One region of the Ensifer sp. 22521 genome, then DNA from elsewhere that is predicted to be linked to it. Evidence: riboswitches for the same ligand, from Rfam matches in the RefSeq annotation. Region 1 holds a riboswitch; the other holds the start of a gene.

Region 1 (7,106 bases):
CTCGAGGCGACCGGCGCCACGATGGACCAGTTCACCAGCCTGTTGAGCCCGAATGACACTCAGGCCACCCCGGCGACTGCAAGTGCCGCGATCCCGCTGATCGGCTTCGCCCAGGCGGGTGCCGGCGGCTTCTTCGACGACGGCGGTTTTCCGGCCGGCCAGGGCTGGGACGTGATCGACTTTCCAACAGTGGCGGAACGCCGGACGGGCATCTACGCGCTTGAGGTGCAGGGCGATAGCATGCTGCCACTGTACCGCGACGGCGACACCCTGATCGTCGATCCGGGGGCGCAGGTTCGGCGCGGCGACCGCGTCGTGGTCAAGACACGCGAAGGCGAGGTCATGGCGAAGGTCCTGACACGCCAGACGCCGCGCACGATCGAACTCCTTTCCCTCAACCCGGAGCACCCGAACCGGGGCTTCGAGATCAGCCAGATCGAATGGATCGCCCGGATCATCTGGGCCAGCCAATAGGACGTTCTTCCTGATGCGGCAGCATTTATACTCCCTTGCCGGCGGCATCGCCGCGATCGCGCTTTTCACCGGCATCCTCTACGCGGGTGCAGCCGCCATTCGCGACCGCGAGAGTGCCGCCACGCCGGACTTCGTCCTCGAAACGCCCGACATGACGGAAATCGAGCCGGCGCCGGATGACGCCGAAACGGATGATAACGTACCGCTCGACTTGGGAACACCGACCGACGGCACCGCGCAGCCCGGTGCGGTTACGACCGGCGATCAACCGCAGACGTCGACGACGGAAAACGCCGCACGCGCCATCGAGCCGCAACAATTCGGTCTGCCCGACACCGTCACCGGCGCGCCGCTCGAACGCGCGGAGCCGCGTGCCCCGCTGTCAGAGCCGGAGAAGCAAGCGAAGGCGACCGCCGGGCCGACCATCCTCTATCGCCCCGTGGCGATCGCCGCCGGTGTGATCCAGTTCGACAAGCTCACGCTGCAGATCGATGGCATCGAGCCCGAGCAGGCAGAGAGAACCTGCGAAACCGGGGGGAAGAGTTGGCCCTGCGGCATCGTCGCACGGACGGCCTTCAGAAACTTGCTGCGCGCACGCGCGGTCAGCTGCGACATGCCCGAGGGGAGCGCCGGCGCATCGGCCACCGCTTCCTGCTCGCTCGGCGGGCAGGATCTCGCAACCTGGCTCGTCGACAACGGCTGGGCGACGCCGGTACCCGGCTCGCCGCTCAAGACGCGGGCCGACGCTGCGCGCCAGGCGAAGCTCGGCTTCTATGGCGAAGATCCGCGCGACCTCAGTCACACGCCGATGACGTTCGACGACCCAACCCTCGGCACCGGGATGGACGAGCCGCAGCCAGACTTGTAAACAGCCGCGGCAATTCCCAGCTCTCAACCGTCCAGATCATCTCATTACATCGTTGAAACAGTGAGATGATCCAACTCTTTGAAACTCTGCAATCCGGATGGACACCGCTTCACGCCGTTCCCGGAATTGCGCTACCGCCGGAAAGACCCATGCTGCCAAGCCTCAGCCACCACGAAGCGCTCATCTATGTCATGGTGATGATGTCGGCGGTCGACCGCGAGATGAGCGACGACGAATTCACCCGCATCGGCCGGCTGGTGCAGTTCCTGCCGGTCTTCGAGGGATTCGACGAGGACCAGCTCGTCCATATCGGCCACGAATGCTCCGCCCAGCTCGCGGCTCCCGAGGGGTTGGACATCGCGCTGGAAATCGTGCGCGAGGCGCTTCCGGAAAAGTTCCATGAGACGGCCTATGCACTTGCCGTCGAGATCGCCGCCGCGGACCAGCGCATTCGCAACGAAGAGATCCGGCTGTTGCAATTGCTGCGCGACCGCCTCGGTCTCGACAAGCTCACCTGCGCCGCCATCGAACGAGGGGCGCTTGCTCGCTTCCGCCGGTAGCTCATCATTTCCTGGCGTTCACGCCAAGCTGTCTACAGCGCTGCGCGTCTTATCAGACGCGCAAAGGTCGCTGTAGCACTTTGAATTGCTGCATGTTTTTGACCTTTGATCGGGTACGATTAAAGGAAACATGCAGTGGGCGCTCAATAGATGCCGTTGGGGAAGTAGCGCAGGTAGATTTCCTCGAGCCGGCCGCTGCGCGAAAGCGCCAGCAGCGCGTGGTCGATCGCCTGGGTCAGCGCCGGTTCGGATTTGCGGTTCATGATCGTCAGGCCTTCACCGAGAAAGCGTTGCGAGAAATAGGCACCATCGACGAGTGCGCAGCAGCCCCCGGCAGTCGTGCCTGAGATCCAGAAGGAAAGCTGCAAACCGTCGGAAAAGACCGCCGGCACCTCACCCTTCTGCAGTGCCGTGAGCATGGCATCGCGATCTGGGAAGACCTTGGCCCCGATACTCGGGAAGAACGCCTTGAACATGGCCTCATGGGTGGTGCCCGCCACGACACCGACCGTTTTTTTCCTGAGGTCCTTCGGACCCGTCACGGCGCCGGCCGCCTTGGTGTTGATGGCCAAGCGGGCCGGAAGCCGCATGAAGGCGCGCGAGAAGCCGAAGCGCTGGCGCAGTTCCGGGCCGACGGCGATACCGGCGGCAACCGCTTCGCCCTGCCCCTGCTCCAGCGCCGGCAGCAGTTCCGCATAGGTCACTGCCTGGATCTGGCATTTGGCTTCGATGTCGAGCTCGCGGCAGATCTCGCGCACGAGATCGACGTGAAAACCGGAGAGCTTGCCGGACTGATCGATGAAGTTGAACGGCGGAAAGTCGACCGTCGTCAGGAAGCGCAAGCGCGCAAGGCCCGTGAGATCGGGCTTGGCGATGCGTTCGCGCGCATCGAACAGAATGGGCAGGTCCCTGGGCTGGGCCGCAAGCGGCGTTGCGATCAGGGACGCGCAGAGAGCGAACAGGGAAAGAAATCTCATGGGCAGCGGGCCGGCACGGTTCTTGTCTCAGGGGCGGCGCTTGGAACCGCGGGATGATTCATCGAGCGGTAAAGTAACCGTCCGCAAGGCAACTGGCCATAGGTCTCGCTCGAACGAGGCAAAAGAGGCTTCAGGAAGGATTGGAGCGGGTGATCGGGATCGAACCGACGACATCAAGCTTGGGAAGCTGGCGTTCTACCACTGAACTACACCCGCGATGCCTGCGAAATTTCCCGAACCGGGACGATCTGTCAAGGACCCTTGCGCGGTATCGCACGAGGGTCCCGTGCAAAATCCCTACTCGGCGCGGAAATGTTTCGAAAGCTTCAGGCCCTGGGCCTGGTAGTTGGAGCCGACGCCGAGGCCGTAGAGACCGTCAGGACGCTCCAACATGTGTTCATAGATCAGGCGGCCGACGATCTGGCCATGTTCGAGGATGAACGGCACCTCGTGGCTGCGCACTTCCAGAACGGCGCGGCTACCGCTGCCACCGGCAGAGGCATGGCCGAAGCCGGGATCGAAGAAGCCGGCATAGTGCACGCGAAACTCGCCCACCAGCGGATCGAACGGCGTCATCTCGGCCGCGTAAAGCGGCGGCACATGCACCGCTTCGCGCGAGACGAGGATGTAGAACTCGTCCGGATCGAGGATCAGCTCGTCGCGTCCGCGGCTGTAGAGCGGCTCCCAGAAATCGAAGATCTTGTGCTGCGCCTTCTTGTCGACGTCGATGACCGCGGTGTGGTGTTTGCCACGGTAGCCGATCAGACCCTCCGGACCGGTGCCCTTGAGGTCGATCGACAGCGCAATGCCGCCGCCGCTGACATTCGGGCGTTCGCTCGCCACCAGCACGTCGCTTTCATGCAGCGCCAGCAGCTCCTGTTCGGAGAGCAGCGACTGGCCCATGCGGAAGCGGATCTGCGACAGGCGCGAACCACGGCGCACGACGATCGGGAAGGTGCGCGGGCTGATTTCGAGATAGAGCGGACCGCTATAGCCGGCAGGAATCTTGTCGAACTCCTGGGCGCGGTCGGTGATCACGCGGGTGAAGATGTCGAGGCGGCCGGTCGAGCTTTTCGGATTGGCCGAGGCCGACATGCCCGCAGGCAGCGCCAGGCTCTCCATCAACGGCACGATGTACACGCAGCCGGTTTCAAGCACGGCACCGTCGGTGAGATCGACGACATGCAGCTTCAGCCGGTCGAGCTTGTCGGCGACGAGGTGGGACGGGCCGGGCATGAAGCTCGCGCGGACGCGGAAAGCCTTGGCGCCAAGGCGCAGGTCGAGGCTTGCCGGCTGGATCTGATCGTCATCCAGCGGCCTCTCGCTCTTCAGGCGCCCCGTTTCGAGCAGCGCGGCAATCGCGCGGTCGGCCAAAATCCCAGTATCGCGGGCCATTGCAGTCCTCTTTCCAGTTGCGAGACAAAACCAAACTCCGGGAATTGACGCAAGCGCACCCTAGCAGTATTGAAGCTTTATCCCGTGGTGATTTGGCCGGTCGGCTTGCAGCCACGTTAAACAAGTAGCTAAAAAGGCCGGGTGTCAAACCGGCTCGTTTTTGCGGCCGGTTTTTTTGTTTTTGAAGGTGATCGTCACATGAGCAAAAACTGGCGCCCGGCAACCCAACTCGTCCACGGCGGAACCACCCGCTCCCAGCATGGCGAGACGTCCGAGGCGATCTTCCTCACCCAGGGCTTCGTTTACGAGACATCCGAGGCGGCAGAAGCGCGTTTCAAGGGCGAGACCGAAGGCTTCATCTATGCCCGCTACGGCAGCCCGACCAACGACATGTTCGAAAAGCGCATGTGCATGCTGGAAGGCGCCGAAGACGCGCGGGCCACGGCTTCGGGCATGGCTGCCGTTTCTGCAGCAATCCTCTGCCAGCTGAAGGCCGGCGATCATATCGTTGCCGCCCGTGCGCTGTTCGGTTCCTGCCGCTGGGTGGTCGAAACGCTGGCGCCGAAATACGGCATCGAATGCACCTTGGTCGATGGACGCGATCTCGCCAACTGGGAAAAGGCGATCCAGAAGAACACCAAGGTCTTCTTCCTGGAAAGCCCGACCAACCCGACCCTCGAAGTCATCGACATTGCCGGTGTGGCCAAGCTCGCCAACCAGATCGGCGCCAAGGTCGTCGTCGACAACGTCTTTGCGACGCCACTCTTCCAGAAGCCGCTGGAACTCGGCGCCCATATCGTCGTCTATTCCGCCACCAAGCATATCGATGGCCAGGGCCGCTGCCTCGGCGGCGTCGTGCTTGCTGACAAGGAATGGATCAACGAGAACCTGCACGACTACTTCCGTCATACCGGCCCGGCCATGTCGCCGTTCAATGCCTGGACGCTGCTGAAGGGTATCGAAACCCTGCCGCTGCGCGTGCGCCAGCAGACGGAAACCGCACGCCGCGTCGCCGACTTCCTGGCTGAGCAGCCGCAGGTGGCGAAGGTCATCTACCCCGGCCGCAAGGATCACCCGCAGGCCGACATCATCGCCAAGCAGATGACCGGCGGCTCCACCCTCGTCGCGTTTGAACTGAAGGGCGGCAAGGATGCGGCCTTCGCGCTGCAGAACGCACTGGAGATCGTCCGCATCTCTAACAACCTCGGCGACAGCAAGAGCCTGATCACCCATCCGGCAACGACGACGCACAAGAACCTGACCGACGAGGCCCGCGAAGAGCTGGGCATTTCCGCCGGCACGGTGCGTTTCTCGGCCGGCATCGAAGACAGCGAGGATGTCGTCGAGGATTTCGCCCGCGCGCTTAGGGCCGTCAAAGCCTGAGGCAACGAAAAGATACGGCCGCCACGACAGGCGGCGGCCGTCGACCCCTCGTGGCGCTCATGCAGCGGGCGCCCCGCCATCCAATATGGCTTCACCAGCGGGATCGAGCGGGTTCGAACAGCCGATCCGGATACCCGCAAGCCCTTGCCCCAGAATGGGTATGCACAATCTTGCCGTTATTCTTGACGAAACCATCTTGCTGTAGAATACCCTGAAAGACCGAAGCAAGGTGTTGCCCATGTATCGCGCTTTGACCCGCGACATAGAAGTTACGGTGGAGCCGTACTATCTCGAAGAGCAGTCGGACCCCGATGACGGCCGCTATGTCTGGGGCTATCGCATTGTCATCTCAAACCATTCGGACGCAGCCGTGCGGTTGATGACCCGCTACTGGCATATCACAGATGAGAATGGGCAGGTCGATGAGGTCAGCGGTCCCGGCGTGATCGGCGAACAGCCGCTGCTCAACCCCGGCGACACCTATGAGTATTCGTCCGGCTGCCCGCTGGATACGCCGTCGGGCGTAATGTTCGGCCATTACAGTATGGAAGCGGAAGGCGGAGAGACCTTCAACGTGGCCATCCCCGCCTTCTCACTCGATTCACCCGGGCTCGTGCGTACCCTGAACTAGCTTGATCCGGAGTGGCGCCGGCTACTGCGGACGCACTTCGCTTGCCTCGAAACGATAGGTCGTCGAGCAGAATTCGCAGGTGACCTTCACGGCCCCCTCCTCGATGGTGCTTTCGATATCATCAGCGTCCAGATTGGCGAGCACCGAACGCAGCTTCTCGCGCGAGCAGCTGCAACGGTCAAAGACCGCCTGCGGCTCATAGACGCGAACGCCGCGCTCGTGAAACAGCCGGTAGAGCAAGCGTTCGGTTCCGACCATCGGGTCGGTCAGCTCGTCGGTGTCGATCGTCTCGACCATCACCTTGGCTTCCGCCCAGAGATCGTCATCCTCGAAGACGCCTTCCCCGTCATCGCCATCGCCGCCGGAAAGATCAGGCTGGCGCATGCGCTCCGGCGCTTCCGGCAGGAACTGCGCGACCATGCCGCCGGCACGCCAGCGATGGCGCGGCTTGCCGCTTTCATCGCGGTCGAGCAGCTCGGCAACGCCGAGCCTGACCTTGGTCGGGATCTGCTCTGACTGGCGGAAATAGACGCCAGCGATTTCTTCCAGCGTGGCGCCGTCCAGCGCAACGATGCCCTGATAGCGCTGAGTATGAGCGCCCTGGTCGATGGTGAAGGCGAGTACGCCCTTGCCAAGCAGTTCATGCGAAAGGGTGCGGCCATCCTTCTCGGCGTCGGCAAGCGCATCTGCATCGTAGCGGGCATAGGCGCGCACGCGATCCGGCGTCGAGAAGTCTGCGACGACGAGATCGACCGGACCATCGCCTTTCGTCTGGACGATCAGCTTGCCTTCGAACTTCAGCGAAGTGCCGAGCAGAA
Region 2 (7,106 bases), on a different contig from region 1:
CTTCCTCGATCTGGTCGAGCTTCTTGCCGATGGCCGCAATGCCTGCGTCCTTGGCAAGGTCTTCCGGCAGCCCGGAGAGCGCTTCGCGGGCTTCGGCGACCTGGCCGAGCGCGATCATGCAATCGACCATGCCGGCGATCGCCACGACGTTTTCGGGGTCGGCCTGAAGCACGGCGCCGTAGAGGCCGGCGGCGTTCTGGGCGTCACCGGCGTCGAGCAGCGCCTTGGCATCGGCGAGAACCGCTTCGATCTCGGCCTTGCTGTCGTCGACGGCCGGACCGGCGATCTTTTCGATGAATTGCTTGATCTGGCTTTCCGGCACCGCGCCCATGAAGCCATCGACCGGACGCCCGCCGACGAAGGCGATGACGGCGGGGATCGACTGGATGCCGAGCTGTCCGGCGATCGAGGGATGATCGTCGATGTTCATCTTCACGAGTTTGACGCGGCCTGCGGCTTCCGTGACCACCTTTTCGATGACGGGGGTCAGCTGCTTGCAGGGGCCGCACCAGGGCGCCCAGAAATCGACGAGAACCGGCTGCTGCCTGGAGGCGTCGAGCACGTCCTTGGTGAAGTTGGCAGTGGTGGTTTCCTTGATCAGGTCACCGTCCGACGCGGCCGCCGGCGCCGGCTGACCGAAAGAGGCCGAAGCCGTCATCTGAGTGCCGAAAGACCCTGCATAGGGATTGTCGCTGCCCGTCATTCTTCTCTCCTCGCCGGCTCGTCTGCCAGCTTACTGCATTCGCGCCAAAGATCGTATGTCAGGCCGTGACTTTCAAGACAAGCGGTTCGTGTCCGGTCGCTTCCATGAAGCGCAGCAGATCGCTGGATGCGATCGAGGTCGTCGCGTCATTGGAGAGCGGATGGCAGTTGACGATGTCGAACTTCATCAGCTCCTCGTCGAGGATCATCTTGACGTTGCCCTCGGTGTCATTGATCGCGCCGAAGGCGGTCACGGCACCTGGAATGACGCCCAGATATTCCATCAGCTTCTCCGGCTTGCCGAAGGACACCTTGCTTGCCGCACCGATCACCTGGTGAACGGTCTTCAGGTCCACCGTCGCGTGTTCCTCGACGGTGAGCAGGAAATAGTTGTCCTTCTTGTCCTTCACGAAAAGGTTTTTCGTGTGGCCGCCAGGGATCTCGTCACGCAGCGCCACCGATTCGGCGACGGTGAACACCGGCTCGTGGCTCTTGGTTTTATGCTCGATCCCAAGTCCGTCGAGAAAATGAAAGAGGTCTTCGGCGGTCTTCGGCTGTGATTCACTCATGATTCTCATCCCTTGGGCATTCGTTTCGCCTCTGCTTTAGGGGAGAAGCCGGTGGCCGCGCAATCTCACAGGCGGCGGCAGCGGCCGAAAACGCGGCATTTCCGGGCTTCGCGAGGGGTCTCCAAAAAAATATTCGATTTCTCGTCATTTCCCTGTTGCATTCCAAAATCGCTTAGGCCATATACCGCCCGTCGCCGCAAGACAGCGACGCCACGGTCCACCGACTACCCCCGGACCGCGGTTTATGAGCGGGTGTAGCTCAGGGGTAGAGCACAACCTTGCCAAGGTTGGGGTCGGGCGTTCGAATCGCCTCACCCGCTCCAATTTCTCCCAACCACTTCATTTCACTGTTATTTTGGAAATGAACGGCATCCGCCGTCAGGCGCATTGCGCTTCGCAACCGGATGCTTCGCCATGCGAACACCTGTCGGCGATCGGACAGCACGACGGTCCTTTGGAACGTTCGCCGTCCCTTCCCTTGTCGCTAGAGATCGTCGACGCCCGCGCGCCACTCAGCTCTTCATGAAGACGTAGTCCGTCTCCTGCCGGCGGATCTCACCGGTGCGCAGTACCGCGTTCGGGAAGCCGGCATGGTTGATGGCGTCCGGCCAGATCTGGGTTTCCAGGCAGAAACCGGCAAATGGGCCATAGCGGCGTCCCTCGAGGCCGGGGACGGTGATGTCGAGCTTTGCGCCGGTATAAAGCTGTACACCAGGCTCGGTCGTCAGCACTTCCATCGTGACGCCGGAATTGATGCTACGGGCAAGCGCCACCGAATGTTTCGTCATGCGCTCGTTCGAAAGGCAGAAATTGTGGTCGTAGCTGATGCGCTCGCCCTCGGTCTGGCGACGCATCGACGTCATTTCGCGGAGATCGAAGGCGGTGCCCTCGACCGCACGGATCTCGCCCGTCGGCACCTGGCGTTCGTTGGTCGGCAGGTAGTGGTCGGCGGCGATCATGATGTCGTGTCCGAGCGCGTCGACAGTGCCGTCGAGATTGAAGTAGCTGTGCTGGCAGACATTGGCGAGCGTCGGCCGGCCGGTCTCGCTCTCGTAGACGACGCTCAAGACGCCGCCGGGCTTCAGCGCGTAGGTGCAAGTGACCTTGCAGTTGCCGGGATAGCCGGCGCGTCCATCCGGATCGGTAATGGTGAGCGTCACGCTATCAGGCGTCTGGCGGCCGATCGTCCAGTTGCGCTTGCCGATATTGTCGCTGCCGCCGTGCAGGTGGGTGACACCCTTCTCGTTCAGTTCGAGCTGGTAGGTCTCACCGTCGAGCGTGAAGCGCCCGTCGGCGATCCGGTTGGCGCAGCGCCCCGGTGTCGCGCCGAGATAGGGCGAATGGGCGAGATAGCTTTCGAGATCGGCGAAACCGAGCACCAATGGCGGCTCATGGCCTTCCAGGCGCAGGTCCTGAATCACCGAGCCCCAGGTCAAGACATGGGCGGTGAGGCCGCCACCGGAGAGCACCATACGATGGACCGGCTCGCCGGACGGCAGATGGCCGAAGATTTCCGTGTTCTGATGCATGTTCACCGCTGGCTCCCTCTTCGCGACCGCAGCAACCTGCGTCATTTCCAAAGGCACGGCAACCGGAAAATCATACTAAATGGGGCCTTGCTTCGTCTCTGGCCTGAGGGCAAAAACGTCTAGCTATTCAAGGTGCTACAGCGACCTCTCTGCGGTCATGTCAGCGCGATAGCTGCTTGGTGGCATCCTGCAGGCCGGCGAGTGTCAAAGGGAACATCCGCCCCTCGAACAGGCTCTTCACCATGCCGATCGACTGGGTGTAGCCCCAGTGCTGTTCGGGCACGGGATTGATCCAGATCGAACGCGGAAAATGCGCTGTCATGCGCGAAAGCCAGAGTGCGCCCGCCTCGTCGTTCCAATGTTCGACCGAGCCGCCGGGATGGCTGATCTCATAGGGGCTCATCGACGCGTCGCCGACGAAGATGGCGCGATAGTCGCCGCCATAGGTGCGCAGCACTTCGGTGGTGCGGGTGATGTCGACGCGGCGGCGACGATTGTCCTTCCACAGACCCTCATAGACACAGTTGTGGAAGTAGAAATGCTCCATATGGCGGAACTCGCCGCGGGCGGCTGAAAACAGTTCCTCGACGATGCGGATGTGATCGTCCATCGAGCCGCCGATATCGAAGAACATCAGCAGCTTGACCGCATTGCGGCGTTCGGGCCGCGTCACCACGTCGAGATAGCCGTGCTCGGCGGTGGCACGGATCGTGCCGGAAAGGTCGAGTTCGTCAGCCGCCCCCTGGCGCACCCAGCGCCTGAGCCTTTTCAGCGCCACCTTGATGTTGCGGGTGCCGAGTTCGACCGTGTCGTCATAATCCCTGAACTCGCGCCGGTCCCAGACCTTGACGGCGCGGCGGTGGCGCGACTGGTCCTGGCCGATCCTGACCCCTTCGGGATTGTAGCCATAGGCGCCGAAGGGGGAGGTGCCGGCGGTGCCGATCCATTTCGAGCCGCCCTGATGCCGGCCTTGCTGCTCCCGAAGCCGTTGGCGCAGGGTCTCCATCAGCTTGTCGAAGCCCCCGAGGGATTCGATCAGGCGCTTTTCTTCCTCGGTCAGGTGTTTTTCGGCGAGCTTGCGCAGCCAGTCCTCGGGGATGACGGCCTCTTCGCCCGTCTCCATGGGATTGACCGCCTCGAGCCCGGAGAAGCAGTGCTGGAACACCCGGTCGAAGCGGTCGATATGGCGCTCGTCCTTCACCAGCGCCGTGCGCGCCAGGAAGTAGAAGGCTTCGACATCGAATGTGGCGATGCCCGCCTCCATCCCCTCGATCAGCGACAGGAATTCCCGGAGCGTCACCGGAACTTTCGCCGCTTTGAGTTCGAGGAAGAAGGGGATGAACATCGGTCAGTCCTGGCTTTCTCCGGTGCCGATCTCTGCGAGATCATAGGGCGTCGTCTGGTACATCTCGTTGATCCAGTTGCCGAAGAAGAGGTGCGCATGGCTGCGCCAGCGGTTCTGCGGCGGCAGGGTCGAATCGTTGTGCGGGAAATAGTCGTGCGGCATCTTGATCGGCACGCCTGCGTCCACGTCGCGAAAATATTCGTCCGACAGCGAGGTCGAATCATACTCCACGTGGTTGAACATGTAGAGCCGGTTGCCCTTTTTCTCGTGCACGAGGCAGACGCCCATCTCCTTCGATTCCATCAGGATTTCGAGGCTGGGCACCTTGTCGATGTCGGCACGCCTGACCTCGGTCCAACGCGAGACGGGGACGGCGAAGTCGTCGGAGAAGCCGTTGAGATAGACCGACGAGCGATTGAGGTTCTGGTGGCGGTAGACGCCAAAGGCCTTCTCGTTCAGCGGATACTTCGGCACGTCGTGGAAATGGTAGATCGCCGCCATCGCCCCCCAGCAGACATTAAGCGTCGAATGCACGTTGGTCTCCGTCCAATCGAGGATGCGCTTCAATTCGTCCCAATAGGTGACGTCCTCGTATTCGAGCGTCTCGACCGGCGCGCCGGTGATGATGAAGCCGTCGAACTTGCGGCCCTTCACCTCGTCCCAGGTCTCGTAGAAAGAAAGCAGGTGATCTTCCGAGGTGTTCTTCGCCCGGTGGGCGCCGATGCGTACCAGCGACAATTCCACCTGCAGCGGCGAGGCGCCGATCAGGCGCGCCATCTGGATCTCGGTCTTGATCTTGTTCGGCATGAGGTTCAGGAGCCCGATCTGGAGCGGGCGGATATCCTGACGGATCGCCACGGTCTCGGTCATCACCCGCACACCCTCATGCACGAGGGTTTCGAAAGCGGGCAGCGTATCGGGAATCTTGATGGGCATGGGCTTCCACTCGATCAATACAAAAAAACCGGCGGCGATTGATCGCGACCGGTCCTCGGAAATCCAACTTTCCTCGGCCCTTTAGCGACTTGTTTAACGTGGCTGCAAGCCGGCCGGCCAAATCACCACGAGGAATTTGATAGCGCGACTGGGGCGCGGGGGTCAAGAAAAACGATTCGGGCGGTCGGGCGGCCCCTCATCCCGCTTCCGCGACCTTCTCCCCGCAGGCGGGGAGAAGGGAGCTTGTGGCACCCGCTCGCGCCTCCCAGGGACCGATCATTTCCGTTCCAGAAAGAAGCCCGGACATCATTGTCTCGCGGCGACCGTCGCCATTTCCGTCCCCTCTCCCCGGCTGCGGGGAGAGGGCTAGGGTGAGGGGCAACTTCCGTGCGTGTGAAGATAATCTAGGCCGTCCTGCATGCCGTATCCGAGCCGACGGCTAGCCTCGTCTAAGCCGAGCCAGAAGAAGCGAAAGCGGATCGGCGCACCACCGCCAAAGGGCGTCATTTCATGGTGCAGCCAGGTTTTCTGTTGCTCGCCGGCAAGGGCGACATGAAAATAGTGCCGGCGATGGCAGATGGTCTGGCCTTCCTTCCGGAAGGAGTAGTCCTTCGTGACGAGATGGGTGAGGCCCCGCGATGGCGTCAGCCCGGTCTCTTCCACGAATTCCCGCAAGGCCGATGTTTCCGGGCTCTCGCCCGGCTCCATCGTGCCGCCGGGCACCTGCAGCTCGATCTCGGGAAAGTCCGGCTCGTCGAAGACCAGCAACTGATCTTGCCAGGTGGCGTAGATCAGGACCTTGTGGGCGTCCGGGCTCATCCGTCGCGGCGTGCCATGAAGGCCAGGCGTTCGAAGAGATGCACGTCCTGCTCGTTCTTCAGCAGCGCGCCGTGCAGCTTCGGCAGCATGGTCTTGGCGTCGGCGCGGAGGTCGGCCGGATCGACCTCGTCGGCAACCAGCAGGCGGATCCAGTCGAGCGCTTCGGAGGTGGAAGGCTTCTTTTTGAGGCCCGGCACCTGGCGGATGTCGTAGAAGGCGGCAAGGGCTGCCGAAAGCAACGTCTTGCGGATCCCGGGATAGTGCACCTCGACGATGCGGGCGAGCGTTTCGGCGTCGGGAAAGCGGATATAGTGGAAGAAGCAGCGGCGCAGAAATGCGTCCGGCAATTCCTTCTCGTTGTTGGAGGTGATGATGACGATCGGCCGGTGACGGGCGCCGATCATCTCGCCGGTCTCGTAGACATGGAATTCCATGCGGTCGAGTTCCTGCAAGAGGTCGTTCGGAAACTCGATGTCGGCCTTGTCGATCTCGTCGATCAGAAGCACCACGCGACGGTCGGCCTCGAAGGCCTGCCAGAGCTTGCCCTTGCGGATATAGTTCCTGACCTCGTTGACGCGCTCGTCGCCGAGCTGGCTGTCGCGCAGGCGCGACACGGCATCATACTCGTAAAGGCCCTGCTGCGCCTTGGTCGTCGACTTGACGCTCCATTCGATCAGATCGAGGCCAAGGGCAGCGGCAATCTGGCGGGCAAGCTCGGTCTTGCCGGTGCCGGGTTCACCCTTGACGAGCAGCGGCCGCTCCAGCCGGATCGCAGCATTGACGGCGATCATCAGGTCCTTGTCGGCGATGTAATCTGCGGTGCCTTCGAATTGCATAATCGTCTTCCGGTTCAGCATAGGTCTAGCAGGCGGTGTCCATGGACTATCGCATATTGGCCAAAATCGGAATCGATTTGAGAAGAGATGGCGTGAGCAGAAAAGCTCGGTCTCAGCCGCGGAGGGCGGTGACTTCGATCTCGATCAGCATTTCCGGGCGGATCAGATCGCAGACGATCATGGTTGCGGCCGGACGGATCTCGCCGAAGACTTCGCCGAAGATCGGGAACACCCGGTCGGCGAAGCTGGCATCGGTGACGTAGTAGTGATTGCGCACCACGTCTTTAAGCGAGAAGCCCGCTTCCTTCAGTGCGCCCTCGATCGTCTTCAGGCAATTGCGCGCCTGCTCTTCCACCGTTTCGGGCATGGT

Evidence for each region. Region 1 has a riboswitch for S-adenosylmethionine ahead of ACTJKE_RS17215 (O-succinylhomoserine sulfhydrylase). Riboswitches for the same ligand answer to the same signal wherever they lie in the genome.
Region 2: it holds a riboswitch for S-adenosylmethionine, as region 1 does, so the genes downstream of both, metA (homoserine O-acetyltransferase MetA) here and ACTJKE_RS17215 (O-succinylhomoserine sulfhydrylase) in region 1, are expected to answer to the same signal.

Annotation. Positions count from the first base shown of each region.
Region 1 covers NZ_JBQENM010000010.1:125,418-132,523, forward strand. Annotated here, with positions in the region: gene ACTJKE_RS17185 (S24 family peptidase) at 1-474, shown strand, start outside; gene ACTJKE_RS17190 (thermonuclease family protein) at 488-1,342, shown strand; gene ACTJKE_RS17195 (tellurite resistance TerB family protein) at 1,492-1,902, shown strand; gene ACTJKE_RS17200 (transporter substrate-binding domain-containing protein) at 2,046-2,879, opposite strand; tRNA gene ACTJKE_RS17205 (tRNA-Gly) at 3,021-3,095, opposite strand; gene ACTJKE_RS17210 (2'-deoxycytidine 5'-triphosphate deaminase) at 3,177-4,274, opposite strand; SAM riboswitch at 4,349-4,427, shown strand; gene ACTJKE_RS17215 (O-succinylhomoserine sulfhydrylase) at 4,473-5,657, shown strand; gene apaG (Co2+/Mg2+ efflux protein ApaG) at 5,896-6,288, shown strand; gene ACTJKE_RS17225 (Hsp33 family molecular chaperone) at 6,310-7,106, opposite strand, start outside.
Region 2 covers NZ_JBQENM010000002.1:258,195-265,300, forward strand. Annotated here, with positions in the region: gene trxA (thioredoxin) at 1-703, opposite strand, end outside; gene ACTJKE_RS03310 (prolyl-tRNA synthetase associated domain-containing protein) at 762-1,271, opposite strand; tRNA gene ACTJKE_RS03315 (tRNA-Gly) at 1,520-1,594, shown strand; gene ACTJKE_RS03320 (aldose epimerase family protein) at 1,784-2,800, opposite strand; gene ACTJKE_RS03325 (vWA domain-containing protein) at 2,961-4,145, opposite strand; gene metA (homoserine O-acetyltransferase MetA) at 4,149-5,081, opposite strand; SAM riboswitch at 5,143-5,220, opposite strand; gene ACTJKE_RS03335 (NUDIX hydrolase) at 5,448-5,900, opposite strand; gene ACTJKE_RS03340 (AAA family ATPase) at 5,897-6,736, opposite strand; gene ACTJKE_RS03345 (RidA family protein) at 6,849-7,106, opposite strand, start outside.